Regions from separate parts of the Streptomyces daghestanicus genome, predicted to be linked through region 4. Evidence: riboswitches for the same ligand, from Rfam matches in the RefSeq annotation. Region 4 holds a riboswitch; each other region holds the start of a gene.
The links. Region 4 has a riboswitch for cyclic di-AMP ahead of Sdagh_RS20395 (M23 family metallopeptidase). Riboswitches for the same ligand answer to the same signal wherever they lie in the genome.
Positions count from the first base shown of each region.

Region 1: linked by a shared signal. The riboswitch ahead of Sdagh_RS15680 (C40 family peptidase) and the one ahead of Sdagh_RS20395 (M23 family metallopeptidase) in region 4 are both predicted to bind cyclic di-AMP.
Region 2: linked by a shared signal. The riboswitch ahead of Sdagh_RS27200 (LysM peptidoglycan-binding domain-containing protein) and the one ahead of Sdagh_RS20395 (M23 family metallopeptidase) in region 4 are both predicted to bind cyclic di-AMP.
Region 3: linked by a shared signal. The riboswitch ahead of Sdagh_RS03605 (C40 family peptidase) and the one ahead of Sdagh_RS20395 (M23 family metallopeptidase) in region 4 are both predicted to bind cyclic di-AMP.

Region 1 is NZ_BNDX01000008.1:1,391,608-1,394,842, forward strand. It holds gene pcrA (DNA helicase PcrA) at 1-1,510, opposite strand, end outside; cyclic di-AMP (ydaO/yuaA leader) riboswitch at 1,743-1,915, shown strand; gene Sdagh_RS15680 (C40 family peptidase) at 1,924-3,093, shown strand; gene Sdagh_RS15685 (tellurite resistance/C4-dicarboxylate transporter family protein) at 3,121-3,235, shown strand, end outside.
Region 2 is NZ_BNDX01000016.1:74,331-77,565, forward strand. It holds gene Sdagh_RS27190 (cytochrome P450 family protein) at 1-221, shown strand, start outside; gene Sdagh_RS27195 (LysM peptidoglycan-binding domain-containing protein) at 390-1,457, shown strand; cyclic di-AMP (ydaO/yuaA leader) riboswitch at 1,640-1,806, shown strand; gene Sdagh_RS27200 (LysM peptidoglycan-binding domain-containing protein) at 1,810-2,556, shown strand; gene eno (phosphopyruvate hydratase) at 2,806-3,235, shown strand, end outside.
Region 3 is NZ_BNDX01000002.1:748,686-751,920, forward strand. It holds gene Sdagh_RS03595 (ATP-binding protein) at 1-230, shown strand, start outside; gene Sdagh_RS03600 (DUF6328 family protein) at 272-937, opposite strand; gene Sdagh_RS03605 (C40 family peptidase) at 1,059-1,532, opposite strand; cyclic di-AMP (ydaO/yuaA leader) riboswitch at 1,536-1,672, opposite strand; partial or broken gene Sdagh_RS03610 (IS110 family transposase) at 2,126-2,491, opposite strand; gene Sdagh_RS03615 (urease subunit gamma) at 3,021-3,235, shown strand, end outside.
Region 4 is NZ_BNDX01000010.1:310,472-313,706, forward strand. It holds gene Sdagh_RS20390 (PrsW family intramembrane metalloprotease) at 1-239, shown strand, start outside; gene Sdagh_RS20395 (M23 family metallopeptidase) at 303-1,415, opposite strand; cyclic di-AMP (ydaO/yuaA leader) riboswitch at 1,428-1,585, opposite strand; gene Sdagh_RS20400 (PP2C family protein-serine/threonine phosphatase) at 1,821-3,035, opposite strand; tRNA gene Sdagh_RS20405 (tRNA-Met) at 3,214-3,235, opposite strand, start outside.

The sequences.
Region 1 (3,235 bases), on a different contig from region 4:
CCTCGGCACGGTCGCCGATCCCTCGCTTGGGCACGTTGAGGATGCGGCGCAGCGGTACCGAGTCCTCGGGGTTGGCGAGGACGCGCAGGTAGGCCAGGACGTCCCGGACCTCCTTGCGTTCGTAGAAGCGGACGCCGCCGACGACCTTGTAGGGCAGGCCGGTGCGGATGAAGACCTCTTCGAAGACACGGGACTGGGCGTTGGTGCGGTAGAAGACGGCGACGTCGCCGGCCTTGGCGTCGCCCGCGTCCGTGAGCCGGTCGATCTCGTCGGCGACGAACTGCGCCTCGTCGTGCTCGGTGTCGGCGACGTACCCGGTGATCTGCGCGCCGGCGCCCGCGTTGGTCCACAGGTTCTTCGGCCGGCGCGACTCGTTGCGCTCGATGACCGCGTTGGCGGCGCTCAGGATGGTCTGCGTGGAGCGGTAGTTCTGCTCCAGCAGGATCGTGACCGCGTCCGGGTAGTCCTCCTCGAACTGGAGGATGTTGCGGATGGTCGCGCCGCGGAAGGCGTAGATCGACTGGTCGGCGTCGCCCACGACGCACAGCTCGGCGGGCGGCACCTCGGCCTCGGGCGGCACGTCGACGGGGTGTTCGGAGGCGGTGCCGACCAACTCGCGCACCAGGGCGTACTGGGCGTGGTTGGTGTCCTGGTACTCGTCGACCAGGACGTGCCGGAAACGGCGGCGGTAGTGCTCGGCGACGTCCGGGAAGGCGCGGAGCAGGTGGACCGTGGTCATGATCAGGTCGTCGAAGTCGAGGGCGTTGGCCTCGCGCAGCCGCGCCTGGTAGAGCGCGTACGCCTGGGCGAGGGTCTTCTCGAAGCCGTCGGCGGCCTGGGCCGCGAAGTCCTCCTCGTCGATCAGCTCGTTCTTCAGATTGCTGATCTTGGCGCTGAACGCCTTGGGCGGGAACCGCTTGGGGTCGAGGTCGAGGTCCCTGCAGACCAGCGCCATCAGCCGCTTGGAGTCGGCGGCGTCGTAGATCGAGAACGACGAGGTGAAGCCGAGCTTCTTCGACTCCCGGCGCAGGATGCGGACGCACGCGCTGTGGAAGGTCATCACCCACATCGCGCCCGCGCGCGGGCCGACGAGCTGCTCGACGCGCTCCTTCATCTCGCCCGCGGCCTTGTTGGTGAAGGTGATCGCGAGGATCTGGCCGGGGTGGGCGCCGCGCTGGGCGAGCAGGTAGGCGATGCGGTGCGTGAGGACGCGGGTCTTGCCGGAGCCGGCGCCGGCCACGATGAGCAGCGGGGAGCCGGCGTGGACGACCGCGGCGCGCTGGTTCTCGTTCAGCCCCTCCAGGAGGGCGGCGGGGTCCAGGACCGGGCGTGGGGCACCGTCCCGGTAGTACGCGTCCCGGTCCGGCGGCGCGTCGAACTTCCCGGCGAACAGATCGTCCGGGATCGGCTCCGGTACGTGCTCGTCCTCGGGTGGGGGCAGAGGCTCCTCCTCATGGCCGCGGGGGGCCTGGAGGCTCGCCAGGAAGCTGTCGTCAAAGAGGCTGCTCATCGCTCTACGAGTCTAGGGCGCCCCACCGACAACCGGACGCCCTGTGGAAAACCCGCCGGCGACCGGACCGCCGGACACGCTGCCGTCACCTCGCATCACGCACCGTGAGACTCCTGCCCCAGGTCACGAAAATGTATCGGGCATATCACCCTTCAACCTTCACAGGCAGCACACGAGTTGGCTACGGTGCGGGCGGGCCGCACGACCCCCACCGGCGAACCGTCGCCGGGCCGCGCGGCCTCCGCCGAATCCGGCGTGCCCGCTCGGCACCCGGAACCGGGGACCCACCGTGACATGGGGTGAATCGGTTCACAGCCCGGCCCCGGGCCGGACCGTAGGGCAGCCTTCCGTACCACCACCGCCCGAACCCGACAGCTAACCCGGTAGGCGGAGCACGGAAGGAGTCGCCTCCCTTGGCGTCGCACCGCAAGTCCCGTCCCGCCGGATCACGCGTGGCGGGCATACGGACCCCCGCCCTCGCCACGGCCGCGCTCACCTCGGTGGCCCTGCTGTCCCAGACGGCCACCGCCGCTCCCGCCGACGACCGGCCGAGCCTCGAAGAGGTCCAGCGGAAGGTCGACGACCTCTACCGCCAGGCCGGGGCGGCCACCGAGAAGTACAACGCGGCCAAGGAGAAGACCGCGAAGCAGCGCGAGCAGGTCGACGGCCTCCTCGACTCCCTCGCCGCGCGCACCCAGGAACTCAACGACGCGCGCGAGGAGCTGGGTTCCTTCGCCGCCGCCCAGTACCGCACCGGCACGTCCGTCTCCGACACCGCGACCCTCCTGCTCGCGGACTCGCCGCAGGACTACTTCGACCAGAACCAGCTGATGGACCGGCTCACCGGCCGCCAGAAGCAGCTGGTCGACGACTACGCCACCCAGCAGGCCGAGACGATGGAGAAGCGCCGGGAGGCCACCGAGAGCCTGCGGACGCTGACCGACGCGCAGACCGACCTGAAGACGGCCAAGGCCACCGTCCGGACGAAACTGTCCTCCGCGCGCCGGCTCCTTGCCGACCTGACCGCCGAGGAGCAGGCACGGCTCGCGGCGATCGAGAAGAAGAAGCAGGAGGAGGCGGCCCGCAAGGCCGAGGAACTGGCCCGGCAGCAGGCCGCGGAGCAGAGACGGCAGGAGGAGGCCGCGGCGGCCGCACAGGAGGCCGCGTCCGGCACCACCTCCTCGTCCGCCTCGTCCTCGTCCGGTTCCCCCGACCCCGGGTACGCCACCGCGGCGGAGAAGGCACTGGCCTTCGCCCGCGCCCAGATCGGCAAACCGTACGTCTGGGGCGCCACCGGCCCCGGCTCCTACGACTGCTCCGGCCTCACCCAGGCCGCCTGGAAGGACGCGGGCGTCGACCTGCCCCGCACCACCTACGACCAGGTCAACGCCGGCACGACGGTCTCGATCTCCGCCGCACGCCCCGGTGACCTGGTCTTCTTCTACGACGACATCTCGCACGTCGGGATCTACATCGGCGACGGCATGATGATCCACGCCCCGAAACCGGGCGCGTACGTCCGTGAGGAGTCCGTCTACTACGACGGGGAGTCGTCGATCCACAGCGTGGTGCGCCCGGCCTGAGCGGCTCCGCTCTCTAGCATCGGCGCCATGTCATCCGGGACCTCCGCTCTGCGCGCCTGGTGGGCGGGGCGTCCGCCGGCGGCCGGAGCCGCCGTCATGGCGACCGGCATCGTCTCCGTCGGCCTGCACCTGGCCGGCCACG
Region 2 (3,235 bases), on a different contig from region 4:
TGTCCCGCCGCGACAGCCAGCACCTCGGCTACGGCCACGGCATCCACTACTGCCTCGGCGCCCCGCTCGCCCGCCTGGAGGGCCAGACCGCGCTCGCCACGCTGCTGACCCGCCTGCCCGACCTGAGTCTGGCCGCCGACCCGGCCGAACTGCGCTGGCGCGGCGGCCTCATCATGCGCGGCCTGCGCACCCTGCCCGTCTCCTTCACCCCCGTCCCCTGAAGGAGCCGTCACACCCGCAAAGGTGACACGCACTCAGGTCCGTGATCTCCATGTGATCTGCACGGCATGAACTTGTGATGAGTGATCGTATGCCTATACGTTCACGGATCAGCGCGGCGCCGAGTCAGACCGCCGCGCGGGCCCTGCTGTCTCGTGAAAGGTCTCCGCATGCTCTCCGGGAACGGCCGACACCGTCGCCCCCGCCAGGCCCCGGCCCTGGTCGTCGCTGCCGGAGTCACCGGCTCCGCCATCGCGATCCCGCTCCTCGGAGCCACCGGCGCCCACGCGGCCGACGGCACGACCTGGGACCGTGTCGCCGAGTGCGAGACCGGCGGCGCCTGGAGCCAGAACAGCGGCAACGGGTACTACGGCGGTTTGCAGTTGACGCAGGACGACTGGGAGGCGTACGGCGGCCTCGCCTACGCCTCCAGTGCCGACCAGGCCAGCCGCGCCCAGCAGATCCGGGTCGCCGAGAAGGTCCTGGCCGCGAAGGGCGTCAGCACCTGGCCGACCTGCGGGCTGCTCTCCGGCCTCGACGGCGGCTCCCCGGACGCCGGCGCGTCGGACGACGCGTCCGGGACGACGGCGGAGTCGGGCGCGGGGTCGACGGCGAAGCCGGACTCGGAGTCGAAGCCGGATGATTCATCCGCTTCCTCCGGTTCATCCGATTCCTCCGCCCCGTCGGAGGAGTCCGCCGGTGCGAAGGCGTCGAAGGGCTCGCCGTCGCCCACCCCCTCCGGCGGGGCGACGGATGACACCTCGTCGGACGACAGTGATGAAACGCCGAAGTCCGACACTTCCTCCGATTCCCCCTCTTCGCCCGCTTCGGGCGCCGCTTCCGGCGACCCCGGCGACGCGGCCACCACCGAGCGGGACGGCTCCGGCAACGTCGAGCCCCGCCCCGCGACTTCGCATCTGACGGAGACCGTCGGGCCGGACGCCTCCGGCGCCGGACGGCACCGCCGCACGGCCGCCGACGGCGAGGCCGCGGACGGCCGCTCGGCGGCGTCCTCCGGGCGGCATGCCTCGCGCGGCGAGGGCGACACCCGCGACGCGGCGGACGGGACGTACACCGTGCGGACCGGCGACAGTCTCTGGGCCATCGCCGACTCGCTGGAGCTGGACGGGGGATGGCACTCCCTCTATGCCGGGAACAAGGCCACCGTCGGCGCCGACCCCGACCACATCCTGCCCGGTCAGAAGCTTGCGGTTGCGGTCGAACCGGTTGAAAAGTAGCGGCAGTTCGCGTCATGCTTCGCGCTGAATGTCCGTAATAAACATCGTGAGAGATAGGTCTCAGAAGTACTGATCGTCTTTGAAAATCCCCCGCGAGCCTGGCTACGGTCAAGACCGCTCGCCATCGCGGGCCCCGGCCGCCGCAACGCCGAATCCTGCCAGCGGCAGTCCGGGAACAGTCGTCGCGTCAAGCGCCGCAGGCAGGAGCGGGGGACCCAAGGTAGGCGCCGCACCGGGCAGTTGAGCCGGGGCGGCTAGGGGTGAAGCCGGCTCCCGTGAGGGACCCGGCCGGGCAACTCAACCGGCCCGAACCCGACAGCTCACCTCGCAGGCGTCGGTGAGGGGATCAACCATGCTGTTTTCCAGCAAGGGCAAGCACCGTCGTCCGTTCAAGGCCACCCGGGCCATCGCCATCGCCGGCGTGACCGGCGCCGCCGTCGCCGCCCCGCTGATGGCGGCCGGCAACGCCTCCGCCGCCACCACCTCCGAGTGGGACACCGTCGCCCAGTGCGAGTCCGGCGGCAACTGGTCCATCAACACCGGCAACGGCTACTACGGCGGTCTGCAGTTCTCCGCCTCCACCTGGGCCGCGTACGGCGGCACGCAGTACGCCTCCACCGCCGACCAGGCCAGCAAGGACCAGCAGATCCAGGTCGCCGAGAAGGTCCTGGCGGCCCAGGGCAAGGGTGCCTGGCCGAACTGCGGCACGGGCCTGTCGGGTGCCTCGTACAGCGGCTCCGGCTCCTCCTCCTCGGGCTCCTCGGGCAGCTCCTCGCAGAGCGGCCAGGAGCAGAGCACCCAGGAGCAGAGCACCGGCTCCACCGGGAGCCGCACGGCCGAGGAGCAGCCCGCCAGCCGTTCGCAGGAGCGCCCGGCGGCCGAGTCCACGCAGAAGTCCGGCAAGACCGTCACCACCCCGACCGGCGAGAAGGTCGAGAAGGGCGACGGCGAGTACAAGGTGGTCAAGGGCGACACCCTCAGCTCGATCGCCGCGGCGCACGACGTCAAGGGCGGCTGGTCGAAGCTGTTCGACCTGAACGACGACATCATCGACGAGGCCGACCTCATCTACCCGGGCCAGCAGCTGCACCTCAGCTGAGCCCGCACGGCTCCCCGCCCCGGCGCGTGTTCCCCCGTACGCGCCGGGGCGGGGTCATGTCCAGGTCCGGCCGCCCGAAAGCGGGGGCTTCTTTTGTTCCGTTCAGAAACAATTTACTCTCGGTTCCGTACAACGGGTGGGTGACCGGCTGGCCGATCGCCCGGAGCCGGTTAGGCTCGGACCCGCAGAGCCGCCGCGTGCCGCGCACCCGCGTCACACCGAAGCGTCACATTGAAGAAGGAGATGCTCGTGCCGTCCATCGACGTCGTCGTAGCCCGGGAAATCCTGGACTCCCGAGGCAACCCCACGGTCGAGGTCGAGGTCGGCCTCGACGACGGCAGCACGGGTCGTGCCGCCGTCCCGTCCGGCGCCTCCACCGGCGCCTTCGAGGCCATCGAGCTGCGCGACGGAGACGCCAACCGCTACCTCGGCAAGGGTGTCGAGAAGGCCGTCCTCGCCGTCATCGAGCAGATCGGCCCGGAGCTGGTCGGCTACGACGCCACCGAGCAGCGCCTGATCGACCAGGCCATGTTCGACCTGGACGCCACCGACAACAAGGGCTCGCTCGGCGCCAACGCCATCCTCGGCGTCTCCCTGGCCGTCGCGCACGCCGCCTCCGAGGCCAGCGACCTGCCGCTCTTCCGCTACCTGGGCGGTCCGAACGCGCACCTGCTGCCGG
Region 3 (3,235 bases), on a different contig from region 4:
CCGACAGCCATCCGCGGTTCCCCAAACGGCTGCCCGCCGCCGTCCAGCAGGACAACGGGCGCGGCATGGTGATCATCCGCTGGCTCGCCGCCGAGTGCGGGGGCCGGCTGACGGTCCGCTCCACGCGGGAGGGCGGCAAGACCGTCTCCGTCGAACTGCCCTGGCGGACCCGGCCGGAACCGGCCGCGGCGAGGGCCTCCCGGCCGAACCGGCGGGACCCGCCGGAGTGAGGCGCCGGGCGCGGGGGGCGCGCGGCGCGGCGGACGGCGGGTCAGCGCCGCGTCGACGGCCCGGTGCGCGCCGGGTTCCGGCGCCGGGGCTCCGGGAGCCGCCGGGCCGCCGCGGACCGGCTCCCGCCGGACGCCCGCCCGGCACCGGCGTACGCGCCGCCGAGGGGTTCGGCCGCCGCGTCCGCCCGGGGGCCGGCGGCGTCCCCCGCGGGCTCCTCGGAGGTGCGCCCCGCCGTACGCCGCCGCACCAGGCGGGGGAGCAGGCCCCACAGCCCCAGGCAGAGCAGCAGCGTCGTCGCGCCCGCCGCCAGCCCGCCCGCGCGGCCGGCCGTCACGTCCACGACGAGCAGCACCGCGCCGGTGAACGCGAACACCAGAACTCCCATGCCGGCCGAGGCGAGCCGCGAGGACACCCGCACGATGTGCGCCTTGGCGCCCTGCTGGAAGAGCGAGCGGTGCAGCGCGGCCGGCGCGGTGAACAGGATGGCGGCGAGCACCGCGAGCAGCAGCGTGGTGACGTACGTGGCCCGCTGGACCGTGTCGAGGTCGGGGAAGCGCGGGGTGAACGCCAGGGACAGCAGGAAGGCGAAGAGGATCTGCACGCCCGTCTGGGTGACCCGCAGCTCCTGGAGCAGCTCGCCGAAGTTGCGGTCGGCGCGCTGCAGCGGGGTCTCACCCCGCGCGGTGCAGGGACGGTGGTCGGCCATGCCCCACGGATATCCCGAGGGGCCCGGATCACTCCCGACCGTGCGCACGGACGTGCGAATCCGAGGGGGTGACCGGCCGTCACGACCGCCCGCCGGGGCCGCCGGCACCCCCTCGGGCGGCTCACTTCACCCGGCCGTACCAGACGCTCTTCGTCCAGATCTTCTGGAGCCGGACCACGTCACCGGTCTTCGGGGCGTGCCAGATCTTGCCCTTCCCGGCGTAGATCCCCACGTGGTACACGCTCCGGCCCGAGTGGAAGAACACCAGGTCGCCGGCCTTGCGGCTGGAGGCCGTGATGTGGCGCGTCCGGTTGTACTGCTGGGCCGCCGTGCGCGGCAGCTTCTTGCCGGCCTTCTTGAACGAGTACAGCGTCAGCCCGGAGCAGTCGAACCGGGACGGCCCGGTGGCCCCGTAGCGGTACGGGGCGCCCTTCTTGGACGCCGCGATCTTCAGCGCCTTGGTCGCGTGGGTGGCCGCGGCGGCCTCGGAGGCGATGCCGGGAACCACGATCGAGCCGCCCACGGCGGCGATGGTGAGGGCCGAGGCCGTGCCGGCACGGACCATCAGCGACGGGACACGATTGAGCGCAGTCATGCGCAACCCTTCGTCAGCCGCCTGTGAAGGATGACCTGTCGGATTCGGGCTGGCGAAGTTGCCCGGCCGCGCGAACGCGGCTTCACCCCAAGGGCTGCTCGGCTCCGGCCATGGCGTGACCGTTCCGGCGACCCGTCATGCTCGGGTCCTCCACTCCTGCCGATCCACTCCTGTCGACCGGTCATCCGGGCGGCGGCAGGACTCGGCGTCCGCCCGGATCGCCCCGCCACTGCGGCGGGGTCTTGTCGTCAGACAGGGATCTTGACGCACCGAAGTCGGAAAATCCCAACGGAACGGGTGGTTTGTGTTGTTACTCACCACTCACCCGTTCGGGTGGAAGGCCCCGCGTCCCGGACGGCGGGACGGCGCCGCTGACCGTCCGACCAGCGGCGGAACAGGTCATTCCGCTCCCGGACCAGGCGCGTTGCGCAAGCCGGACGGGTCCGGAGAAGGACGTGTTCCTACGCCGAAGGGGGGTACGCCGTTCGGTCCGTTCCGCCCTGTCCGGAGGGGACCGCGCAGGGGGCGGGCGGGAGCGTCGGCCGGCACCCCCGGCGGCCGGGTGGTCCGGGCCGTGCGTCGCCCGCTCCGGGGGTGTGCGGCATGGTGCGGGCCGCGTCCGCGATGACTGCGGCGTCCTTCGCGTCGGTCCTGGCTTCGCCGGGGTGGAGGCCGGCGATCCTGTGCATCGCCAGTCCGGGCGGACGGGCGACCTCGCAGCCCGAGTCCCGGGCGACCGTGCGCGGGAGGGCGCCGATCGAGGCGGGCTGGTCCACGACCACCAGGACAGTGCCGAACTCGGCCTTCAGCTTGCCGGACACGGCCCGCAGGTGAAGCTCGCCGTTCGGCAGCGGGGTGTCGAAGACCCTCTTCCCGGCCGGAGTCGGGCCGTGTCCGTGGTGCGCGTGCCTGCCGACGTCCAGGCCCAGGAAGACGCCCACCCCATCGATGTCGACCATCGTGCCCCCATGCGTCGATGCGTGCCGGCCTCACACTCGGGTGCCGTTCTCGCGCATCCACGTCATGCGGACCTGCCGCCCGCAAACGGCCGGGCACTGCGCCCGGCGCGCGGCGGTGGTCGGACCTCTGATCAGCGTCTCCGACGGCACCCCTCGGGCCCGGTGACACCACCCCCAGGTCATCCGTTCGGCAGGGGACGACAGTCACGCCGGGCCCGGAGGCCAGCGGCCCTCTTGCGGGACCGTGAAGAAGCTGACGGGGCGCCGGCGCCCGCTCCGCACCCGGTCCGGCGGGCCCGGGGCCGGCCCGGCCGCGCGGGGCCGGACGGGCGCCCCCTCCGCCCGCCCGGCCAAGGACGGGCAAAGGGGCCCCCAAGAAGTCGCCTCGGGCAACGAGAAGTGATCTTGGGCGGGTTAACGTGAGCGAAACCCGGTGCAACTAGCCTGCCGCTTCGGCCATCTGCGACGTTGCCCCGTGGCTGCGGCAACCGGACCCGCACGGTCCGGAGCGAGGACTGTGAGGTGGGACGTGCGACTGACCCCGCACGAGCAAGAGCGGCTGCTCATCCATGTGGCGGCCGACGTCGCCGAGAAGCGCCGGGCACGCGGCCTGAAGCTGAACCACCCCGAGGCCGTCGCCCTCATCACGTCGCACATCCTGGAGGGCGCCCGGGACGGCCGCACCGTCGCCGAACTGATGTCCTCCGGGCGCGAACTGCTCACCCGGGACGACGTCATGGAGGG
Region 4 (3,235 bases):
GCAGGGCGGGCGCCGACTTCGTCGTACGGGAGCGGGAGCTGCTGGCACAGCTGTGGCGGCGGCGCGAGACGGCGGGTCCGGCGCTGGTCCACGCGGCGCGGAGCACGGCACCGCGGGCCGTCCCGGTGACCGCGCCGCCCTGGCCCGCGTACGGGCACCCGGCACCGGTGTCCGCCCCGGCGCCGTATCCCTACCAGCCCGCCGCGTACCGCCCGCACCCGCACCCGTACCGCCCGTGAACCGGCAGCCCTGGCACCGGGGGTCGCCGGCCGGGCCGCCGGGGTCTCACCCGGAAGGGCGGATCAGGGGTTGAGGCCCTTGTCCTGGAGCCACGCCATCGGGTCGACGCCGCTCGCGGAACCGTCGGGGTGGACCTCCATGTGGAGGTGCGCGCCGGTGACGTTGCCCGTCTTGCCGACGCGTCCGATGACGTCACCGGTGCTGACCTGCTGGCCGACGCTGACATTGATCGAGGACTGGTGGCAGAACCACAGCTCGGTGCCGTCGTCGAGGGTCAGGATCGTGCGGTAGCCGTAGGAGCCGGCCCAGCCCGCCTCCGTGATGGTCCCGGAGTGCACGGCCTTGATGAGGGTGCCGGTGGGGGCGGCGAAGTCCAGGCCGGTGTGGTAACCGGAGGACCAGTAGACGCCGGCCTGCCCGAAGGTGGAGGTGATGGTGTACGAGGAGGTCGGCAGCGTGTACTGCTTGGCCAGCGCGGCGAGCCGCTCCGCCTCGGCCTTCTTCGCGGCCTCCTCCGCCGCCTTCTTCTTGGCGGCGGCGGCCTTGGCCTCGGCCTCCTTCGCGGCCTTCGCGGCGGCCTCGGCGGCCTGCTTCTCGGCAGCGGCGGCGGCCTCCGCGGCGGCCTTGGCCGCGACCTGGTCCTGCTGCTCCTCGGCCTGCGCCATGATCCGGCCGACCAGGGCCTGGCCGGCGGTGGTACCGGTGCTCCGGTCGTCGTCGGCGGCGGCGGTGACGACGCCGGCGGCGCTGCTGAGCGGGGTGGCCGTGTCCGTCCCGGCCCGGTCGTCCTCGTCGCCCGGGAGGAGCGAGCCCACGGAGGGCAGGTCCGGCATGGAGATCGACACCGGCGGCTTGCCGGTCTGCGCGCTGGCCATGCCGCCGGCGCCGACGGCGGCTATGACGCCGACGCCGAGGACGGTGGAGCTGCGGGCGAGTCCGCCACGCTGCTTGGCGACGCGGTGCCGGCCGCGCACGGGAAGCACGGTGTCGGCGGTGGGGTTCCACTCCTCGAAGGGGCCGTCGGCCGGGCCGCCTGCCGCAGGACCGGCGGAGAAAGCGTCGTAGGAGTGGTCGAAGGAACCGTCATCGGCGCGGAAGCCGCCGTGGCCGAACGTCTCGGTGTCGCGCTGGGTCGGCAGGTACGGGGCCTCGGGGGCAGGCCGGTTGGACGCCACGTGGGCGTACTCCTTTCCTTCCTTCTCCGCCTACCGGGTTAGCTGACGGGTTCGGAGCAGGAAGGTCTCCTACGCGCGTAAACGGGCCGTGTCGCCACAGCCGTGTACGCCCGATTCACCCCAAGGTGGTGGTTCCCCGGTTCCCTCACGGGATTCGGCGCGTGCGCGCGGAGCCGCCTTCTGTGACGGCTGGGACGACCGCGCTGCGTTATCGAACGTTAATAGAAGCGGGGCGTCCATTCCAAGCCGTTCCTCTTGATCATTAACCTTTCCCCCTGGAACCAAGGCCGCACGACCGGCGAAAACGGGGCGAGTTGACCCCCTCTCGCCATATCCTCACCTCGGATGTCACACCTCCCGCGCGCTGACCGTTCGTCAATTGTTATGCGGAGGGGGATCGGGCGGTCACTGCTCGTGATGGTCCGGACGGCGTACGGCGAGCAGCGCCATGTCGTCCGCCATCCCGCCGCCCGAATGCCGGCGCACCTCCTCGGCGACGACGTCCAGCAGGTCCCCGGGGCGCCGGAAGCGGCGGCCGGCCAGCCGCACCGCCGGGTCGTAGAACTCGCCGCGGGCGTTGCGCGCCTCGGTCACCCCGTCGGTGTAGAGCAGCAGCGTGGCCCCGCCGGGGAAGGGGACCTCCTCGGCGCGGTCCGGCCAGACGCCCAGTTCCCCCATGCCGAGCGGCAGCGCCGTCTCCCGGGCGGCCAGCGCGCTCAGGCGGCCGTCGGCGTGCAGCAGCAGGGGCGGCGGATGGCCCCGGTTGACGACGCGGGCCACTCCGTCGCCGTGCGGGAGTTCGACGAGGACGGCGGTGGTGAACCCCTCGAAGGCGTCCAGCCCCTCGCGCCGGGTGCCCTCCCGGGCCAGCGCCCGCTCCAGCCGCTGCGCCACCGCCTCCAGCGTCGTCTCCTGCTCGGCGGCCTCCCGGAACGCCCCGATGACGACGGCGACGGCCGCCACCGCGCCCATCCCCTTGCCCCGGACGTCCCCGACGATCATCCGGATCCCGCGCGGGCTGTCCTGCACCGCGTAGAGGTCGCCGCCGATGAAGGCGTCCGCCTGCGCCGCCTCGTAGCAGGCGGCGATCTCGAAGCCGCCGAGCCGTTCGGCGGGCTCGGGCAGCACCGCGCGCTGGGCGGCCTCGGCGATCTCGCGGGCGGAGGCGAGCCGCTCGTCGGTGCGGCGGACCAGGGAGTTGACGAGGACGGCGAGCCCGGCGACGGTCGTGATGGTCACCAGTTCGGTGACGGAGTCGATGTAGTGGGCGACGCCCTTGCCGAACTGGAGCCCGACCACGGCGGCGACCACGGCCAGCCCGGTGAGGAGGGTGCCGCGCCGGGAGTACAGCGGGGCGGCGACCAGGGGGGCCGCCGTGTAGAGGGGGCCGGCGGTGAAGTACCGCGGGGTGACGAGGTCGTAGACGACGGCGACGGCGATCAGCACCGGCGGGAGCAGGCGGACGAGGGCGTGGTCGTGGGAGAGCCAACGGCGCCGCGCGGCCGGCGCGGGCGGCGCGGGCGGCGGGGTGTCGCCGAGGCCGGGGTCGGGCACCGGGTCGCCGGGCAGCCGCCCGCCGGCCCGCGCGTACGGCCCCTCCTCCACGTCACCAGGCCGCACCACTCGTCTCCCGCCAGCCATGCGCGTCCGCGTTGCTTTCGTCCCGTCCCGTCCGTCCAGGGTTCCCGGAACGGGGACGGGCGGCGAGCGGGGGCGGGCCGATCGGATGACGCGGGGGCGCCGGGCCGGGAAACACCGAGGGCCGGAACCCTTTCGGATTCCGGCCCTCGGTCTTCAGTAGCGGGGACAGGATTTGAACC